One region of the Ruegeria sp. BE9 genome, then DNA from elsewhere that is predicted to be linked to it. Evidence: riboswitches for the same ligand, from Rfam matches in the RefSeq annotation. Region 1 holds a riboswitch; each other region holds the start of a gene.
What was found. Region 1 has a riboswitch for cobalamin ahead of ACR0EO_RS19020 (hypothetical protein). Riboswitches for the same ligand answer to the same signal wherever they lie in the genome.

Region 1 (5,118 bases):
GCCAGATCAGCTGCATCTCGAACCTCGGCAATAGTTGCGGATTCTCCGTCTGCCACAATCGAGACAGCCCAGCGGTTTCCGGTCCAACGTTGTAACGCAGTACCAAGTCGTTGGGCCAGATCAGTCGGCGCGTTATCCGTGGGTGTAAACTCGATCCGTCCGGGCGAATAGGATGCCAGTCGCACGCCGTTTTCGATTTCAACCAGCAGCTTCACGTCCCGGTTCGTTCGGACCAGTTCGACGACATGCTCAAAACTGGGATACCGCGCAAGAGCGGCTTGGGTGTCTTGAGCCAGCGCTGCGGTCGGCGCTCCGGCCGGGCCGCGCGCGGTTGAGGCATAAGCAGGAGGAGCGGATTGCGCAGGCGCATGGGACGGCACAGCCATGCCGCCTCCAGGGCCACCGTTCGGAGGGGGCGGCGGTGCGTCCTGCAGCCGTTTGATCAGTTCTTCCGGGCTGGGTAGGTCGGCCACATGGGTCAGTCGGATCACCGCCATTTCGGCGGCCATCATGGCATTCGGAGCCGCGGAGACTTCTTCAAGCGCCTTAAGCAGCATCTGCCACATCCGCGTAAGTACACGCATCGGCAAGGCCTCGGCCATCTGTTGCCCGCGGGCGCGCTCATCCGGCGAAACAGTTGGATCCTCGGCCGCGTCCGGGGTGATTTTCACCACAGATACCCAGTGAGTGATCTCGGCCAGATCACGCAACACGGCCAGCGGATCGGCGCCCTCAGCATATTGCCCGCTCAGCTCCGTCAAAGCCCCTGCTGCATCACCGCGCAGGATCATATCCATCAAATCCAGTACCCGCCCACGATCGGCCAGACCCAACATCGCGCGCACCTGATCGGCGCTGGTTTCCCCAGCCCCGTGCGAGATCGCCTGATCCAATAGCGAAGTCGCATCCCGTGCCGACCCTTCAGCCGCGCGGGTGATCAATGCCAACGCGTCATCTGCAATTTGGGCGTTTTCTGCCGACGCGATTTTAGTGAGCAGACCGATCATATCTTCGGGTTCGATCCGACGCAGATCAAACCTCTGACATCGCGACAGAACTGTAACCGGAACCTTGCGAATTTCGGTTGTCGCAAAGATGAACTTCACATGCTCGGGTGGTTCCTCAAGCGTCTTGAGCAGCGCGTTGAACGCGCTGGTCGACAGCATGTGGACCTCGTCGATGATGTAGATTTTATAACGCGCGCTGGCGGCGCGATAGCGGACGCTGTCGATGATTTCGCGGATATCGTTAACGCCCGTCCTGCTGGCGGCGTCCATTTCCATCACGTCGACGTGACGACCTTCCATGATGGCTACGCAATGTTCGCACTGGCCGCAGGGTTCCGTCGTAGGTTTGCCTTCCCCATCAGGACCGATGCAGTTCATGCCTTTGGCAATGATCCTCGCGGTTGTGGTCTTACCGGTTCCGCGTATGCCGGTCATGATAAAGGCCTGCGCGATACGGTCAGCCTCGAACGCGTTTTTCAGCGTTCGTACCATTGCGTCCTGGCCGACGAGATCGGCAAAGGTTTCGGGGCGGTATTTACGGGCGAGAACCTGATAGGCGGGGCTTGGCGTGTCGTTCATGTCTGCTCTGTCGGATTCGGTTCAAGGATGCAGCGTAGAGGCCCCCGCCGCCCACGTCCACAGCAGGCTTGGGTGAATTTCAGTTTGCAGGGCGGATAACGCGACATAGAACAGATAAACGTGTCAACATTGCTGCAAGGATAGAAATGTGAACCCTCTGTCGTTTTACCCATTGTCAGTCGGGCACGGCACAGTTGCCCTGTCGCCTATGCCGGGGCGTGGTGGTCGGTATGCGCAGGATTTGATTGCGATATGCGATTGGCAACCGGATCTGGTCATCTCAATGACGACACAGGTCGAGATGGCACAGGAAGGTGCAGGTGCGTTTGGTGTTGATCTAGAAGCCCATGGTATTTCTTGGGCGCACTTGCCAATAGAGGATTTTGGTGCCCCGTCACCAGCAACTCAGGCCAAGTGGCCGGCTATAAGCAAGGCTGTGAGGCAGATTTTGTCCGGTTCCGGGCGCGTATTGGTTCACTGCCGTGGGGGGTGCGGACGGTCGGGGATGATCGTTCTGCGTCTCATGGTCGAGAACGGTGAACTGCCAAAGGCCGCACTGAAACGCCTGCGCGATGTAAGGCCATGCGCGGTCGAGACTGACGGGCAGATGGCATGGGCTGCGCAGGCAGCCCGGCCCTGATTTTCTGTGTCAGAGTGCCAGTTGATTATCGACTTGGATGATCGGAGGGGGAGCCAAAGCCAAAACTTCGAGCATCGCGCAAGGCGGGTTGGCCACAACGTCTGTGGGCAGAGAGCTGAAGACATCCGCGAACATCATATCTGCGTAGTGTTCAAGTGACTCGATTGAAACATCAGTTCCCGAACCGCAAAACACTCGGATCTGGTCCTGGCGCGCGCGAAAGCGTGCTGTGCAGCCTTCGGGGCAGTGGGTCAATTCGCTGCTGCCCTCGACTTGAAAATCAGGTGTTGTCGCAGGGGCTGCGGTCTCGATCGCCTGAGTAATGACCCGAGCGACTTGTGCCAGTGCCGGACAGGTTTTTCCGGTGCGCTGGCACACGGTGGCAGAAAATTCGTGAGTTTTGGTCTTCCAGATCATAGTGCGCCCTCCGCGCGATAGACGGGGCATAGATCAGGTATGACAGCGAACTGACGACCTGCCCGGACACCCCGTCCGAGTTTCGGTTTTAGTTCGATGGCAGGTCTCCTGACTTGCGGGTCGTCGCTTTGCCAACCTTCCCAGCCTACGGCCAGTGGTAATTCGGCATCGCTCTCCGCTTACAGTTGCGGGGGCAGTCGCGGCATTGGTCCGTTCCGGCATTACCGGGGTGGACCGCACCGTGTTCCCTTTTCATCCCGCCCCGAGATCGGGGACGAGAACCATCGAGCCATCGCTAGCGGTTGAGAGAGGCGCGAGTCAAGCAGCCTTTTGCGCAACAGGGTGGACGCGAGGTCATGCAGCACCAGTGTTGACTCGGCAGGTCAAAACATGGCGATTGAAGGAAGTGAACTGAACAGTTCAGAGATAGAGGTGCGTCATGCTGGACAATTCGTCGGCAGTTCTGGCAGAAGATTTTCACTTTCCTTCAGGCCCTGCCAGCCTGTCGGCACGACTATATTTGCCTGCGACTAACCCCCGGACTGCAGTTGTAATTCACGGTGCGACCGGTGTGCCTCGGGACTACTACCAGCATTTCGCCCATTGGCTGGCTGCCGAACATGGCATGGCCTGCCTTACCTACGACTACAGTGATTTTGGTCATTCTCTGGCTGGTTCCTTAAAGGCGTCACGGGTCAAGATGGCAGATTGGGCACTCATCGATATGCCAGCTGCACGTGCCGAAATGAGGCGGAGATTCCCAGAAGCCGAACAATGGAGCATTGGTCATTCCGTTGGCGGGATGCTTGGGCCAATCCAGCCCGATATCGATCAGATCGACCGTATGATTTGTGTCTGCTCGGGCCCTGTGACCGTTTCCGACCACCCATGGCCCTACCGGGCACTGGCTTTACTGTTTTGGTACGGCCATGCGCCTCTTGCTGTCAAAGCCTTGGGCTATCTTCCGGGTAAGGCGCTGGGTTTTGGCGCGGACCTACCTGCAAGCGTCTATTGGCAGTGGCGGGGATGGTGTACCGCGCCGCGCAATTACTTGCCCGAGATTGGCCTGACTCTACCCGAAGCACGCTGGGCGGAATCGGATACTCCCGTTGATCTGATTACTTTCGTCGATGATGATTTGGTGCCGCCAAATGCAGTTTGGCGCTTGGCTGATCTTTACGGTCCGAAAGCGCGCCGCCATCTATTATCGCCGGGTGATTTCGGTCTGCCCAAAGTCGGGCATATCGGCGCGTTTGCCCGTCGTAACGCGGCTGTCTGGCCACGACTGATCGCGTAATTCCGCTTATTCGGACGTTCTGCCTGTGTAAGGGGAGAAGTGAGAGGTTGGACATCGACCCAAGCGGGGCTCGTTGTGGCTGCTTCCTTCCGGACCTGACCAGGTTGGCGAGGCGCTCGCCCGCGCCAACCTCTCAAGGGTTGATATAGGCAGTAAGCGTGAGAATGACAACCCGTCACAATGTCAAACGGATCAGTAGAAAGCCCGCGTCATCTTCTCCGATAACAGCGGGATTGAATTCATCCAGCTCGTCTAAATACCGACGCGCGGCCTGGCCGGTTCTCAGTGTCGCAGACGCACCGTTCAGAGGCCTGAATCGAAAGGGTTGAGGCGCAGTTTCGAGCGGGTCGGGTGGCAGATCGTTGGACAGGTAGTCCCGTAAAATCTCTTGAATTGATAGGATTGGCAGTTTGATGCGCTCTGCGTGTTCGAGGAAAGAGAAATGCCCGCCGCCATTGGCACGATAATTGTTGAGCGCAACGACAAAGCGCTGATCAGCCTCCAAAGGGTGCCCGTTCAGACAAATATCCCGAATCCGATGATGTGCGGGATGGATCAGATGTCCGCCAGCATCAAAGCGCGGTGGTTGAGAGAGATCTATTTGGTACGTAAGCCCCTTAAGGATATCAAAGTTATGTCCGGCTCTGTTTTGGGCGACTAAATCTGTTTGAGTGCCATATGAAAGCTGATTGAACACACTGGCGGACATTTCAAGCCATTGTTGGATCTGCTTTGCAGACACTACAACTGCCTGAAGTTCGTTGGGAAACACATAAAGATCTACGACGTGGCGCAGGCAGATCTGACCAGCAGGGACATCTGTGAAGAACCGAGACCCTGCGCGGCCGCCAAACTTGGACGGGGCGACAGCTGACAGAACTGGTAGGTTCTTGAATGGAGTGTTCTGCAGATATGGACGCAGTGCAGATGCCTGAGCAGCCGCAACCAGCAAAAGGCCACGGTCATGAGCGCAAAAGCTAAAATAGCTGTGCAGATGATGTTCGGAGTGGCCTACAGGTTCGGCAGCGCGTTTGCGGGTTTCGGCATGTCCAGCGCAGAAAATGCGCGCCAGTTCGGGGTCCTCGTCGGTCGCTAAGGCTGGCCGACCTCGGGGCGCCTGATGAACCGGTCTAAGTTCTGCGCTTGGATTTTGGACGTACCAATGCCGCCCTCCGGTC
Region 2 (5,118 bases), on a different contig from region 1:
GAGGTCGTCTGCAACATACAAACGTGGGATCAGGCTAAGCCCAAACCCAGCGCGAAGGGCATCACGAACTGCAAGGCTGGAGGAAACTTTATAGCGTCCACCAATCGGGATACTGACCGAACGGGCGCCGTTCTGAAAAGACCATTTTGCGGCATGGTCCGACAGGCTGAACTGAATGCAATTATGCTTAGAAAGATCTTCGGGGCGCTCAGGTCGACCATGGTTTTCAAAATACGCCGGCGCCGCACATAGCACATGTTCCATGGTCATCAGCTTGCGCGCGATAAGACCGGAGTCTTCAAGACTGTCACTGCCGCGTAGGGCAATATCGAAACCTTCTTCGACCAGATTGACCCGCCTGTCATCGAGGTTCAGATCTAGTGATACGTCTGGATAGCGGCTTAAAAACTCAGGAATTGCATCCGACAAACCGGTCAGTGTAAGGGTCACCGGGGCACTAACACGCAACAGTCCGCGGGGTGTATTCTGTGTGGCCTGCAGTGTTTCGTCCGCATCCCGGAGGTCTTCGAGGATTCGAGCGACGCGTTCGAAGTACAGTGATCCTTCTTCAGTCAGGCTCATTCGACGTGTGGTACGGTTGATCAGGCGCGTTGAAAGGTGTGTTTCCAATTCGCTGATGTTCTTACTCACCGCTGCTGGCGACAAGCCAAGATGGCGAGAGGCGGCTGCAAAACTGCCATGCTCCACGACCGTGCGGAATACGTTGAGTGCTGTCATGTGGTCCATGGTTATTCACTATCAGTGAATAGTGATATTACCAATCTCCGAATTCTATACTCTAGGGCGCAGGCGTATTTCTTGTACGAGACTGGCTAGGCGTTTCAACCACGCTCGCCATCCTCACCGAAAATCCTAAGCAAACGAATTGGAGAGCCTGAAATGCGCACCAAAAGAAACCCGGACCACCCTATTGAGCCGCTGTTCCTATCTCGCTGGTCGCCACGTTCCTATGACGCCTCCGCGATGCCAGAATCACATCTTCTTAGTATTCTTGAAGCGGGTCGTTGGGCACCGTCCGCATTCAATGTTCAGCCGTGGCGGTTCCTTTATGCTATGCGGGACAGTGCTCATTGGCCGGCGTTTGTATCGCTCCTCGACCCGTTCAATCAAAAATGGGCCGCAGATGCCTCGGCTTTGGTCTTTTTGGTATCGGATACAGTGATGCCGGGTAACGAAGGCCGACCCAATAAGGTTTCGCACTACAATAGCTTCGACGCGGGGGCCGCCTGGGTTCAGATCGCACTTCAGGCCTCGGCACTTGGGTATGCCGCTCATGCGATGGCAGGGCTGGTCTTTGACCGTGCGTCGCAAGTTTTGGAATTGCCAGAACGTTTTCAGATTGAGATCGGGATCGCAATCGGGCGTCAAGCCGATGCAGAACGCCTGCCGGATGAGCTGAAAGACCGCGAAGCACCAAGCGGACGTAAGCCACTGGATCAGATCTCTTACCCAGGGCCGTTCCCCAGCCGTTTCAACACAATCGCAGCGGAGTAGGAGGTCGTTATGCCGTCTCAAGCGATAAAAACCGTCTCAAACTCCAAGGCAGTTTCAAACTTACCGGTTCACGGATTGATGTTGACGGCGACTTTATTGGTCGCCACGTCGTTTCCGGTCGCAGCCGCGATAACTGGCGGACTAGACAGTGTCGTGCTTACCTTCATTCGCTTTGCCTTGGCGACGCTTTTGTTCGCGCCGATCGTACTATGGCGATACGGGCTGGCTCTCCCCACATTTTCTGACTTTTTGCGATACGGTTTACTTAGCATCCTGTTGGTCACGTTCTTTTGGTGCATGTTTACTGCCCTGCGTATGACCACTCCCCTCAATACGGCGGCGATTTTTGCATTGAACCCCATAATCACAGCCACAATTGCCGCGATACTATTGCGCGAGAAGATGTCTCTGTCGGCGCGTGTTGCATTGCCGATAGGAACCGTCGGGGCGATCTGGGTTATTTTCCGAGGTGATCCCCGGGCGTTCGTGGCGCTTGAATTCGGCGCAGGGGATATCGTTTTCTTGGCCGGTACTTTCACGCTTGCAACCTATGGGACGCTGGTAAAAGTGTTGCACCGGGGCGAGCCGATGGTGCAAATGACTTTCTGGATTCTTGCGACCGGCACGATTTGGTTGCTTCTGTTATCGTTTCCAAGATTGGGTGGTATCCGTTGGTCAGAAATTCCTTTCGAGGTGTTCGCTGGGATCACCTATCTGTCGATATTCACCACGATCGTTACGTTCTTCGCATTCCAGTGGAGCACGACCAGGATCGGGCCGACGCGCGTTGCAGCTTATACATTTCTGAATCCTGCGCTGGTTCTTTTCATCGGACTGGCCTTTGGAGATTCCTTGCCACCTCTCGCGACGTGGCCCGGCGTGATGTTGGTGCTCGTAGCAACCATCGTTTTGCAATCTAACCTGAAGGCTAGAAGAGGGAGAATAGAGTCAAACCCCTGCCCGTCGGCCTAAAGAGCTACAAGCGGGCTGCCAGGCCTCAAAGGAAAATCAGTCCCGGCCGCAACGAATTTCGATTTCGGCCGGGTGACATCTGGGAACGTGCGTTTCAGCTCTTCTTTCGTATTGAATAGACATTCCTCATGTCTGTTTTGCTTCTGGAAATGTCGCAAGTATTTCAGCGCCAAAGTGGATCAAAAGTATCCTGAAATCGTGAGGTGCCGCTGTCTGAGTCTTAGGCAGTGGAGAATTGGGAAGCCGGTGTAAATCCGGCACTGCCCCCGCAACGGTAAGGAAGGTCAGGTTCGACAATCAACCACTGGGACGAGGATCCCGGGAAGGTGTCGAAACCGGGCGTAAGCCCCTTTCAAGTCCGGAAACCAGCCTCGCATATATGTCAAACCGCGGGTGGCGGTGGGGGCACTGGTTTCGGACGTGATCCTCGCGCGACTCCGGACGGTACCTCCTTGTCATCTGCCCAAGCAATGCCGCGGGGCGCGGTAGGAGAGCCAGAAGTGAACAGCATTCAAAGCCTGTTGGCGCGTCGAAACCCAGGCTACGCTCTGGAACAGGCGTTTTACACCGATCCAGAGATTTTTCAGACCGATTTAGAAACCATTCATTATCGAGAGTGGCTGTTTGCCATTCCGGCGTGCGAGCTGGTGAAAGCAGGTGACTACGTCACTTACAACGTCGGGGCATATCGCGTCATCATTGTACGCGGCGCTGACAACCAGATCCGGGCATATCACAACACGTGCCGCCATCGTGGGTCGATCATTTGCAAAGCTGCAAAAGGCAATGCGCCTAAGCTGGTTTGCCCGTATCACCAATGGACCTATGAGCTTGACGGCTCGTTGCTGTGGGCCCGTGATATGGGGCCGGACTTTGATCCCAAACAGCATGGTTTAAAGACTGTCCATTGCCGTGAGCTTGCCGGGTTGGTCTATATCTGCCTGGCACATGAAGCTCCCGATTTCGACACGTTCGCCAGTATTGCGCGCCCGTATCTTGAGCCGCATGATCTGGGAAATGCCAAGGTCGCCTTTGAAAGCTCAATCATCGAGAACGGCAACTGGAAGCTGGTCTGGGAAAACAACCGCGAGTGCTATCACTGTGGCGGCAACCATCCCGCTCTGTGTCGGACCTTCCCAGATGATCCGGGTGTGACAGGGATCGAAGGTGGTGAAACGCCAGCCTACATGCAGGCCCATTTCGACCGCTGCCAGGATGCGGGCATGCCATCACAGTTCTACCTTAATGACGACGGCCAATACCGTCTTGCTCGTATGCCTCTGAAAGAAGGCGCTGAGAGCTATACGATGGACGGAAAGTCCGCCGTACGCCGCTGGTTGGGCCGTTCGCCCTTTGCGGACGCGGGATCGCTTCTGAAATTCCACTATCCGACCACGTGGAACCACTTCCTCGCCGACCACTCGATCGTTTTCCGCGTCACTCCGATCAGCCCGACTGAGACTGAGGTCACAACCAAATGGCTGGTCAACAAGGACGCGGTTGAAGGCGTTGACTATGACGTGAAACGTCTGACCGAAGTATGGGTCGCCACCAATGACGAAGACCGTCAGGTGGTCGAGGACAACCAGCGGGGCATCAACAGCCCGGCCTATGTGCCCGGTCCGTATTCACCCATTCAGGAATCTGGCGTGCTGCAGTTCGTGGATTGGTATTGCAACACGTTGTCGGCCCGACTGGCGCCAGACACGATGGCGGCGGAGTAAGGCTGATGAAAGACCTGAACACGCGCTCTTCGGCCATCTGGCAGGATGGTGAGATGCTGGAATGTGTCTCGGTTGTGCCCGAGATGCCCAACACCGCCAGCTTTTCGTTCCGCGCTCCATCTGGGGCGCAGTTTGCCTATCACCCCGGTCAGTTCCTGACTCTCGAGATCCCGGCACCGAACCAGCCCGGAGGTGTCGTACATCGAACCTATACGATCTCGTCATCTCCGTCCCGGCCGCGGTCGATAACGATTACAGCCAAAGCGCAAGCAGACAGCATCGGTACGCGATGGATGCTGGAAAACCTGCAACCCGGTATGCGGGTTAAGGCTATCGGTCCGGCCGGCCTGTTTACCAACGTACAAAGCGCGGCGGGAAAGTACCTGTTTATCTCAGCTGGTTCGGGCATTACCCCGATGATGTCGATGACAACCTGTATGTGGGATGAAGGACGCGATCTGGATGTTGTCTTCATCAACTGCGCCAAACGGCCGTCCGAGATCATCTTCCGCCAACGGTTAGAGCAGATGGCCAGCCGCACCGACGGTTTGGACCTGAAGTTCGTTGTAGAAGAGCCGGATCGGTACCGCCCATGGACGGGGTATCAAGGTCAGTTCAACCAGTTAATGCTGGGGCTAATGGCGCCTGATTACCTTGAACGCGAGGTGTATTGCTGCGGACCCGAGCCGTTTATGCAGGCCGTACGCGATGCTCTGGGCGGTCTCGGCTTTGACATGAACAACTACCATCAGGAAAGCTTCGGTGCGCCGGTGGAAACCGAGGCCGATCAACCGGAACTGGATGACTTGATCCCGGACGAAGACAGCAGCGCCGAGATTCTGTTCGCGACCTCAGGCGTGACTGCCAAAGTGGCCGAGACCGACACGGTGCTTGCCGCAGCGCGCTC
Region 3 (5,118 bases), on a different contig from region 1:
ATGCGAAATCCAAAGCACGGTAAAGACGGCCGAAAAAGCTCCCCGCCAGAAGATGATGTCCCAAGGCGCCGCCTGCACGCCTTTGGAAAACAACCCAGCTGTACTGAAAGTAACCGCCGAAATAGTGACCAGAACGATGCCCATTCTGTGGTGAGGTTGAAGTACTCTGGTAGTCATTTCGTTTATCCTCACCCACTGTTCTAGCTCTTAACGGTTTGATGCGGACGCCTAGAGCCAATCAACCTGTGTTTCAGAGGTCTATAGGTTGACCGACAGGGCATGTTTCGGATATTTCCGAAGTATGTATGATGAACCTCCGATGTCCCGTGTCGGCGCGTTGATCGGTTCGCCAGCGCGCGCTTTGATGCTGACAGAATTGTTTGATGGCAGGGCTTTGACCGCGACCGAACTTGCGGGTGTTGCTGGTGTTTCAGCCGCCACTGCAAGCGAGCACCTCGGGCTTTTGCTTGCTGGCGGTTTGGTGTCGCGAGAGAAAAGTGGAAGACACAATTACTACAGGTTAGCTTCGCCCGAGATCGCTAATGCGCTGGAACAGCTTGCGGTGCAGACAGCACAAATTGATCCCGGTGTGCCAGCCAAACCAAAGGTGCGAACGCCCATTCAGGATGCGCGCATGTGTTATGATCACATCGCTGGTCGTCTGGGCGTCGCGATTGCGGATGCGTTGGTGGAAAATGGCTCCTTGGTTCCTTTGGACAGTGATTACGATCTGACACCAAAAGGGGTGGCGATGTTTACGTCCCTTGGAATTGATGTGTCGGACTTGCGTACTTCGAAGCGGCTGTTTGCTCGCCAATGTCTGGATTGGAGTGAACGCCGTCACCACGTTGCAGGAGCGGTAGGTGCGGCGGTGGCTGAACTGGCTTTCGAGAGAAGCTGGATAATCCGAACCAAAGAACGCAGAGTTCTTTCGGTAACTCCCAAAGGGCAGAAGGAAATGAAGGATTTTCTGGGCGTAAGACTCCACTTAGATAAAGCGATGCGATAGGGCGTTCCTCGATTCTCACCACTGCTAATCCCGATGGTGGTCAAATCGAACAGTGGGTTCACCGCATTGACCTCAAAGCCCTTCATTTAAAGGGTTCGTCGGCATCAATGCGCCACTTTACATTCAACTGTTTTGCTTACTCCTGATGCTGCCAAATCCGGCCAAGCTTGCTGTTATGATTGAATTAATCGCGCTTACACAGACTTGGTTAAGGCACGAGCGCTAATTGGTTGACGTTTCTTGCCCGAACGTTGGGGTATTCTGCCCCGGCTTTTTCCTGCTCCTGATGCAAAAGTTTGTTGACTGAGAACAGCAATGTCTGGCAAGCCGCTCGGCATGTCCGGTTCCGGAGCTCGCTTTGGAATCAATAGGGAATGCGGTGAGGGTTTTGGCCCAATTCCGCAACTGCACCCGCAACTGTAGGCGGCGAGCAGGGCTGATACGCCACTGAGGGTACTCGGGAAGGCCAGTCCAACGCTTAGACCCGCAAGTCAGGAGACCTGCCGGACATGTGCTCCCATTAGGAGCACTCCTAATCGGCGACGGGATGTTCGCGGACCGGGATGCTTAATTAAGCACAACGGCCTTGGACCCCCTCAGTCACAACGCATTTCGTGCCGGGAATGGCGCGATGGGACAAGGACGAATTTACATGAAAAAGCTGCTCTGCGCGGCCGCAACCGCTCTGGCGCTACCCGCCATGGCACAGGCGCATTTCCTGCTGGAATACACCACCGAAACCATGATCGAGAAACCAGGTGATGTTCCGGTAAAGCTCATCTTTTGGCACCCGTTCGAGAACGGCCATGTCATGGATCTGGAGAAGCCACAGGAATTCTATGTGATCCACAATGGTGAGAAAACCGACCTGCTGGATACGTTGGAACCCGTGCGTTTTACCGGCGGTGAGAACGAAGGCGCGGCGTTCAAGGGTTCGGTTCCTGTCAAACGCTCGGGTGACTACGTGCTGGTTACCGTTCCTCAGCCCTACTATGAGGAATCCGAGGACATCTACATCCAGCAGCTAACCAAGGCGTTTCTGAACCGCAATGAGCTGCCAACCGACTGGATGAATCCGGTTGGTTTGGCAACCGAGATCATTCCGCTGAACAAGCCAACCAACGTTATCGCGGGTTCAACATTCACCGGCCGCGTATTGGCCGATGGTCAACCGGTAGCAGGTGCCGAGATCGAGATCGAATACATGGCCGCTGAACCAGACATGGACAGCGCGGCGTCATCGACTCCGTCGGTCTCTCCGATGCCAGGTGGCGCTGTGGTCGCCATTTCGGACGATAACGGTTATTTCTCGTTCGGCGTACCGAAAGCGGGTTATTGGGGGTTCGCTGCACTTGGTTCGGGTCCGGCAACCGAACATGAGGGCAAAGAACTCAGCCAGGATGCGGTCATCTGGATCCGCGCCTGGGACATGGAGTAAGAGATGCACATCGTCGACGGAGCCCTTTCCAACCCGGTCGTCATTGGCGGCGCCGTTGCGGCCGCGGGCGGGATTGCTATGGGTCTCAGGTCGCTGGATCTTGATCGCATCCCCACTGCGGGGGTGCTGTCGGCCACCTTCTTCGTGGCTTCCTTGATCCACGTCCCGATCGGTCCGTCGTCGGTGCATTTGATCCTGAATGGCATGGCCGGGCTTTTGCTCGGCTGGGCCGCCTTCCCGGCACTGTTCGTCGGGCTTTTGCTCCAAGCTGTCTTCTTTGGCTTTGGCGGGTTGACGGTATTGGGGATCAACACCCTCAACATTGCGCTGCCTGCAGTTCTGGCCGGAATGCTCTTTGGCCGCCTGATCGCACGCGGAACACCTCTGCATGGCGCGATTTGGGGGGGCGTAGGCGGAGCCTTCGCAATCGCGGCTACAACCGCAATGGTCGCCATTTCGCTGGCCCTGTCGGGTGAGGAATTCCTGCCCGCCGCCAAGCTCGTGTTCTTTGCACATATCCCTGTCATGGCGATCGAAGCGCTGCTGACTGGTTTTGCTGTGTTGCTGGCCCGTAAGGTCAAGCCCGAGCTCTTCCTCAAAGGAGCAACCACATGAAGCATATGGTTCTCATTCTGGCTTTGTGCTGTGCGCCTTTACCGGCGCTGGCGCACAAGGTTATCGCGGGTGTCTTTGCCTCCGGTGACTCGATAGAAGGAGAACTGGGGTTCTCGAATGGTGACATGGCAAGTGACACCGAGGTTGTCGTGAGCGGACCGGACGGAACCGAATTGGGCCGTGTGGTCACAGACGGCGATGGCTTCTTTATCTACAAACCGACCTTAGCCGTTACGCATACTTTCTTTGCGGATCTCGGCGCCGGTCATATCGCTGAAATCGTCATGCCTGCCCAAGAAGTCGCGGAAATCATGGGTGTCGAGGCTATAGTAACACCCACCGCAACAGCCTCAACGACCGATGCAGCGTCATTTAACGCAGAACAGCAACAGATGATTGCTAAAGTGGTCCGCGATGAGATGCGCCCCCTGCGCCGCGAGATCGCAGCCTACCGTGAGCAAAACGATCTACAGACCATCCTTGGCGGGATTGGCTATATTGCCGGTTTATTCGGGCTTGGCTTTTACCTCGCCGCGCGCAGGAAGTTGGCCGCCTGATGGCGCACGCACTGGGACCTCGTGAAAAGACACTGTCTGAGGCAGGTGTACAGCGCGAAGGCCTCATCAGCCCGCTCGATCCGCGTGTGCGGATCGTGATGGCGGTGATCTTTGCGATTGTGACCGTTTCGTTGTGGTCTATTCCCGCGCTTATTGCCGCATTTACGGTTTCCCTTTCCCTTCTCGCGATGTCACGTCTGCCTTGGCGGAAAACGCTGAAACGCATGGCCATGATGGACGGGTTCATCATTTTCATGCTGGTACTGCTGCCGTTTTCCATGCCCGGTGATCCGATGTTTACCGTTTGGGGTTTCCCGGCCAGCTGGCAGGGCCTGTGGAAAGCAATCGAGATCGCACTCACTGCCAACGCGGTGATCCTGTCCGTGATGGTTCTGGTTGGAACTATGGAGCCTGTCACGCTGGGTCATGCCCTGCATCGGCTACACTGCCCTGAAAAACTCGTGCTTCTGATGATGTTCACTATCCGATACATCGAAGTTCTGCGAGAAGAGTACCTGCGTCTTCGATCTGCTATGAAAGTACGCGGATTTCGCCCGGGGACGAATTGGCATACCTATCGAAGCTTCGGTTATCTGGTTGGTATGATGCTGGTCCGCGCGATCGAACGCTCGGAGCGGATTCTTGCAGCCATGAAATGCCGAGGCTTCTCGGGGCGTATGCTGTTGCTTCAGGACTATAAACTGAGCCACAAGGACATTGTTTTTGCTGTAGGTCTTTGCGTCCTCTGCATTGTCTTGCTCATATGGGACTTCGCATGACTTTGATCGCGCTAGAAAATGTGTGCTTTGCATATCCTGGCCAAGCCCCAGTTCTGAATGGTGCCGACCTGAACCTAAGTGCCGGACAGCGCCTGTCACTAACGGGCCCAAACGGTGCCGGCAAGTCGACTTTGTTGCGCATCATGCTTGGACTGCAACGCCCAACCTCGGGCACCGTGACGATCTTTGGGCAACAGCGCAACGTCGAGGCCGACTTTCACGAAGTGCGCCGTCGTATGGGTCTTGTGTTTCAGGATGCCGACGATCAGCTATTCTGCCCAACTGTCGCCGAGGACATTGCCTTTGGCCCCTTGAACCTTGGTAAGTCACGGGATGAGGCGCTGACGGTCGTCGACAAAGTGCTGGGCGATCTGGACTTGATGCATCTGAAGAACCGTATCACCCACAAACTTTCGGGCGGAGAAAAACGCCTTGTGACATTGGCCACGGTTCTGGCGATGGATCCCGAAGTGCTGCTGTTGGACGAACCCACGAACGCGTTGGATACCAAGAACGAAGCGCGGCTGTTGGAGATCCTAAAGTCACTGCCGCAGGCTATTCTGCTGGTTAGTCATTCGCCTTCGTTCCGGGCAGCGCTCGCACCAGACGCGCTGGATTTGCGCGAAGGTAAATTGGTGGTCGCTTGAGACCACCTGCGCTAAGGCGACGGGCGGTGTGGTGATTTTGCAAAGGAATCCGATTTCGCTGGTGACGGGTTGG
Region 4 (5,118 bases), on a different contig from region 1:
CGGTACCGCCTGCAGGTTGCGGTTAAATAGGCCGTGTTTGATCACGTCGGCCTTCAACGCCGCCCAATCGTCGCGCGTTGGCAGGGTCATGCCATCGAACAATGCCTTGACCCGATCGCTTTCGGGTAGCCAGTCACGGGTGGTGTATTTGTCGAAGAACGCACCCGAGGCATAATCCGATTTCTCGAACCCTTTGAAGGACGCGTTGCGTTCCTTGGCCAGATCGCAGGACGTACGGATCGCGTGATAGGCCATAGCCGCGAAGTACACAGATGTGAACTCGACACCCTCTGGCGAGCCATAGTGGATATGTTCGCGGGCAAGGAACCCGTGCAGGTTCATCTGCCCCAGACCGATCGCGTGGCTTTCATCATTGCCCCGACGCACCGACGGCACCGAGTCAATCGCTGACATCTCGGACACCGCCGTCAGTGCGCGGATCGCAGCGCCAACAGTGCCGCCCAGATCGCCGCCATCCATTGTCTTGGCAATATTCAGAGAGCCGAGGTTGCAGGAGATATCCGTTCCCAGATGGGAATAGCTGAGGTCATCGTTGAACTCGGACGCCTCATTCACCTGCAGAATTTCGGAACACAGGTTCGACATGTTGATCCGGCCCGCGATGGGGTTCATCCGGTTCACCGTGTCTTCGAACATCACGTAAGGGTAGCCGGATTCGAACTGAATCTCGGCAATGGTCTGGAAAAACTCGCGAGCGTTGACCTTTGATTTGCGGATGCGCTTGTCATCGACCATCTCGTTGTACTTCTCAGTGACCGAGATTTCCGAGAACGGCACGCCATAGACCTTTTCCACATCATGCGGCGAGAAAAGGTACATATCGGCGTTCTTTTTCGCCAGCTCAAAGGTGATGTCGGGGATCACCACGCCAAGGCTCAGCGTTTTGATGCGGATTTTCTCATCCGCGTTTTCGCGCTTGGTGTCGAGGAACCGCATGATGTCCGGGTGGTGGGCGTTCAGATAGACCGCGCCAGCTCCTTGCCGCGCACCCAGCTGGTTGGCGTAGGAGAAGCTGTCTTCCAGCAGTTTCATCACAGGGATCACGCCAGAGGATTGGTTCTCAATCCCTTTGATCGGGGCGCCATGCTCGCGGATGTTGGTCAGCAACAGTGCAACGCCACCGCCGCGCTTGGACAGCTGCAGGGCTGAGTTGATGCCGCGCCCGATGCTCTCCATGTTGTCTTCCAGACGCAGTAAGAAGCACGAGATTAGTTCGCCGCGTGAGGCCTTGCCCGCGTTCAGAAAGGTCGGGGTAGCGGGCTGGAAACGGCCAGCTAACATTTCTTCCATGAAGGACACGGCCAGCGCCTCATCGCCACGCGCTAGAGCCAGCGCGGTCATGACAACGCGATCCTCATAACGTTCGAGGTACCTTTGTCCGTCACGAGTTTTCAGGGTGTACGAGGTGTAATACTTGAATGCGCCCAGAAAGGTCGGGAACCGGAATTTCTTTGCATAGGCCGCATCCCAGATCTTGCGCATGAAGTTCTTGGAATACTGGTCCAGAACGGCCTCTTCATAATAGCCCTCGGAAACCAGATACCCCAGCTTTTCATCCAGCGAGTGGAAGAATACTGTGTTCTGGTTCACATGCTGCAGGAAGTACTGCCGCGCGGCCATACGGTCGGCGTCGAAGCGGATCTTCCCCTCACTATCATAGAGGTTCAGCATCGCATTCAGCGCGTGATAGTCCTGCTCATTTACGCTGCTGTCGAGCATTGGTTTCTCCCTAATCTCTCAAGCCCTGCGCGGACGCGGGCGATGTCTGTTTCGGTGCCGGCCAGTTCAAAGGAATAGAGCAGCGGCACCTTGCATTTCTGCGCGATGATGCGACCGGCCAAAGCGTAGGTCGCACCGAAATTCCGATTTCCGGTGCCAATCACCCCTACGATTCCAGCGCGTCGGAGGGGATCGTTCAGGAACTGGATCACCTGTTTAGGAACTGCTCCGCGACCTTCGCAATCGGCATAAGTTGGGCACATTAAAACATATGGGCTTCTGGGTTCAGGCTGCTGATCCACCTCTATCGGAATGCGTAAAGAAGGCAGGCCCAGCCGCGTAACAAAGCGGTGGGTGTTTCCCGATTTCGATGAGAAATAGACCAGCGCCGGGATCGGCGCGGTCACGGATCAGGCCAGTTGGGCGATCATGTCCGGGCGAAAGCCAGACCAGTGATCGCTGCCTGCGATTACGACTGGTGCCTGACGATAGCCCAGCTCGGTCACATGGGTCATCGCGCTGTCGTCTTCGGTCAGGTCGACGACGTCATATATAATGCCTTTTGCGTCCAGCGCGCGGGTGGTGGCGGTGCATTGTACACAGGCGGGTTTGGAATATACGGTAATGCTCATTGGTCCTCTGTCCTTTTAATCAAAGCCGAGGACGTCACGGGTAATAAGTTCCCGATGCGCGCCCCCGAACCCTCCGTTCGTGGTTATCGTCTACGCCTGCGGCAGGTCTCCTGGCTCGCGGATCAATGTTCGGACTGGCCTTCCCAAAAGGAAACTTTCAGTGGCATATTCAGCCGAACTCTCCGCTTACAGTTGCGGGGGCAGCGCCGGAATTTCACCGGTTTCCCTCTTAGCTTTCGACATGAATCGAAAGAACCGAAGCAACACCATATTGGGTTTGGTGGTGATGGTTTGTCAACATATTGGGTGAGGCAGCTTGAGGATTCTTTTGACTTGCTAACATCGTGATATTCAAAATAGTGCGCGTGATCCGGCGCGTTGCAGGGACGAGAAACAAGCCTTTATTTGCTTGATGCCTTATAAAACCGTTTAGTCACAGCGCAATCTGCAAGGAATTGACTGCGTAGTTTTAGGTCGTCATTAGGCAATTGGTTTCTTCTGAGACGAGGGCGAAAGGTCGGCGGGCTTTACCGTTCAATTCGCGGTGGACAACAGTCATGAACGATTTGGCCAAAAGTGCAGTTTGGTGGAGTTCAGATCCCGCAAATTGATTGACGGCGCAAACGTTACAATCGCCAGTACGACGCAAAACCTACAAGACCGGACCTATGTACCGCGAAGGCAAGCCGGGTTGTACCTTGTGGATACAAAGCTCAGATGGACATGAGCCATTTTTTGAAAATTCTAACTGTGACTCGTTCCTGATCGCCGGGTCGGCAGACGAAATACAATCCGCGGTCCAGAGGAACATTGCTTTGATCGAGACGGGTCAGTCGGCCAAGCTTTAAGTCCCTCTCCGCCAAAAGGTGTCTGGCCAACGCAACGCCTTGCCCATCAATCGCAGCTTCCAAGAGAACAGCACTATCCACGTATTTTATGCTCTGTGCGTTGATGCGTTCGGGGTTCAATCCAACTTGCTCGGCCCAGCTTTCCCATCCGACGTTAAATGCATCGTGTAAGAGGGGAAGGTTGGCGATGTCTTCGGCGCTCAAGGGCAAGTCTGTTTTCTCAACAAGTGAGGGCGCGGCTACGACAATCAATTCCTCTTGTCTAATTTTCTCATGATAGAGCCCGTCCCAGCCGGGTTCTCCAAACCTCAGAGCTACATCGACCTCAGATGTGTCGAAGTTCGCAAGGGCATCGTTCGTGTCCAGCAACAAGGCAATACCCGGATGCTTCTGTTGAAATGAACTCAGTAACGGCACAAGCCATTTGAGCGCCAGTGAAGTGGATAATGAAACTGTAAGCGACTGTCGGTGATGTAGCCGCTTCACATCCATTACGCCCAGTTGTAGCGCTGAAAACGCCCCGCGTGTCGATTGATACAGGCGTTCTCCGGCTTTGGTCAGTTCAACGCCATTGGGGCGGCGATGAAAGAGCGAGACGCCGAGATGAAGTTCTAGCAGTTTAATCTGCCGACTGATCGCCCCGTGAGTGACGTTCAGAACATTCGCTGCCTTGGTCACGTTGGAGTGGGTTGCGGTTTCGTCAAAGGCCTGAAGGGCGCGAAGGTGTCTGAGGTTCTCTGCCATGTGAGAAAAACTAACAGGAGGAACCTAAAAACTCGATAGGGCAACTGAAAGCCTGAGAGTTACAATGACTTCAGTTTGAAAAACCTCACACAATGCGTCCGAAGAAAGGAGACACCATGCCCGAAGTCAAAGTCGCGCTGATGACAGGTACAGGACAAGGGATCGGCCGGGGCTGCGCCATTGAGATGGCAAAGGCAGGCTATAAAGTTTCTCTGATGTCCCCGTCCAATCGGTCCGTGGAATTGGCGGAAGAACTTGGGGGCATTGGCCGCCGTGGCTCTGTTCTGGATGTGGGTGACTTGCAGGCAATGATCGACGACACCATGAGCAAGTATGGACGGATTGATGCAATTGTCAGCAACATGGGTCATGGAGGAACGGTACCCGAAGCCATCAAGACAGTGGGCTTCGATCCTGATTTTGACGGGCCCCTCTTGGAGCTAAGCGACGAGCTTTGGCACGAAAGTTTGGATATGTATGTACTGAACGTTGTGAAGATTGCTCGCATTGTTACGCCCATATTGATCGAACAAGGCGGGGGTGCTTTCGTAAACATCTCATCCATGAATACGGTCGAACCGCGAGCACCTTATCCTATGAGCATGTTACGGGGTGCTTTGCACAGCTTCTCAAAGCTTTACGGGGATCGTTATGCGCGGCACAACATTCGCATGAACAACCTGCTCCCGGGATTCTGCGAAAACGTAAACCTGTCCGAACAAGCCCGACGGGAAATTCCTGCTCAGCGGCCCGCAACCTTTAAGGAAATTGGACAGGCTTGCGTGTTTCTAGCCAGTGAAGGTGCCCGGTATATAAACGGACAGAGTATACTATCCGATGGCGGGATGAATCGTGCGGTACGATAGCAAAAAGGCAATGAAAGATGATTGTAAGGGCGCTCAAAGAGATCCTGGGTACGGAACGAGATGTTTCTGGTCCGGGTTGGGAGAGTAGACGGTTGTTGCTTGCCTCTGATGGCATGGGATTTTCGCTGACGGATACGATCATCAAACAGGGCGAAGAGCTCGAGCTTGAATACACCCACCATCTAGAGGCGTGCTACTGCATCGAGGGCAGGGGGCAGATTAGGGCGCTCGGCGATGAAACCTGGCATTCCCTCGAGCCATTTACTCTCTATGCCTTGGACCAACATG

Region 2: linked by a shared signal. The riboswitch ahead of ACR0EO_RS19345 (aromatic ring-hydroxylating oxygenase subunit alpha) and the one ahead of ACR0EO_RS19020 (hypothetical protein) in region 1 are both predicted to bind cobalamin.
Region 3: linked by a shared signal. The riboswitch ahead of ACR0EO_RS14660 (DUF4198 domain-containing protein) and the one ahead of ACR0EO_RS19020 (hypothetical protein) in region 1 are both predicted to bind cobalamin.
Region 4: linked by a shared signal. The riboswitch ahead of nrdH (glutaredoxin-like protein NrdH) and the one ahead of ACR0EO_RS19020 (hypothetical protein) in region 1 are both predicted to bind cobalamin.

What each region holds. Positions count from the first base shown of each region.
Region 1 is NZ_JBQFTS010000008.1:145,280-150,397, forward strand. Features, by position in the region: gene ACR0EO_RS19010 (DNA polymerase III subunit gamma/tau) at 1-1,586, opposite strand, end outside; gene ACR0EO_RS19015 (protein-tyrosine phosphatase family protein) at 1,735-2,226, shown strand; gene ACR0EO_RS19020 (hypothetical protein) at 2,236-2,643, opposite strand; cobalamin riboswitch at 2,725-2,944, opposite strand; gene ACR0EO_RS19025 (alpha/beta hydrolase family protein) at 3,083-3,940, shown strand; RNA gene ffs (signal recognition particle sRNA small type) at 3,978-4,076, opposite strand; gene ACR0EO_RS19035 (bifunctional 2',3'-cyclic-nucleotide 2'-phosphodiesterase/3'-nucleotidase) at 4,116-5,118, opposite strand, start outside.
Region 2 is NZ_JBQFTS010000009.1:17,401-22,518, forward strand. Features, by position in the region: gene ACR0EO_RS19330 (LysR family transcriptional regulator) at 1-747, opposite strand, end outside; gene ACR0EO_RS19335 (nitroreductase family protein) at 901-1,515, shown strand; gene ACR0EO_RS19340 (DMT family transporter) at 1,525-2,487, shown strand; cobalamin riboswitch at 2,672-2,875, shown strand; gene ACR0EO_RS19345 (aromatic ring-hydroxylating oxygenase subunit alpha) at 2,958-4,211, shown strand; gene ACR0EO_RS19350 (FAD-binding oxidoreductase) at 4,217-5,118, shown strand, end outside.
Region 3 is NZ_JBQFTS010000005.1:96,724-101,841, forward strand. Features, by position in the region: gene ACR0EO_RS14650 (DMT family transporter) at 1-177, opposite strand, end outside; gene ACR0EO_RS14655 (ArsR/SmtB family transcription factor) at 302-1,009, shown strand; cobalamin riboswitch at 1,334-1,531, shown strand; gene ACR0EO_RS14660 (DUF4198 domain-containing protein) at 1,662-2,447, shown strand; gene cbiM (cobalt transporter CbiM) at 2,451-3,062, shown strand; gene ACR0EO_RS14670 (cobalt ABC transporter permease) at 3,059-3,619, shown strand; gene cbiQ (cobalt ECF transporter T component CbiQ) at 3,619-4,398, shown strand; gene ACR0EO_RS14680 (energy-coupling factor ABC transporter ATP-binding protein) at 4,395-5,045, shown strand.
Region 4 is NZ_JBQFTS010000009.1:24,516-29,633, forward strand. Features, by position in the region: gene nrdE (class 1b ribonucleoside-diphosphate reductase subunit alpha) at 1-1,740, opposite strand, end outside; gene nrdI (class Ib ribonucleoside-diphosphate reductase assembly flavoprotein NrdI) at 1,722-2,135, opposite strand; gene nrdH (glutaredoxin-like protein NrdH) at 2,151-2,372, opposite strand; cobalamin riboswitch at 2,456-2,647, opposite strand; gene ACR0EO_RS19380 (LysR substrate-binding domain-containing protein) at 3,086-3,964, opposite strand; gene ACR0EO_RS19385 (SDR family oxidoreductase) at 4,081-4,830, shown strand; gene ACR0EO_RS19390 (ectoine synthase) at 4,848-5,118, shown strand, end outside.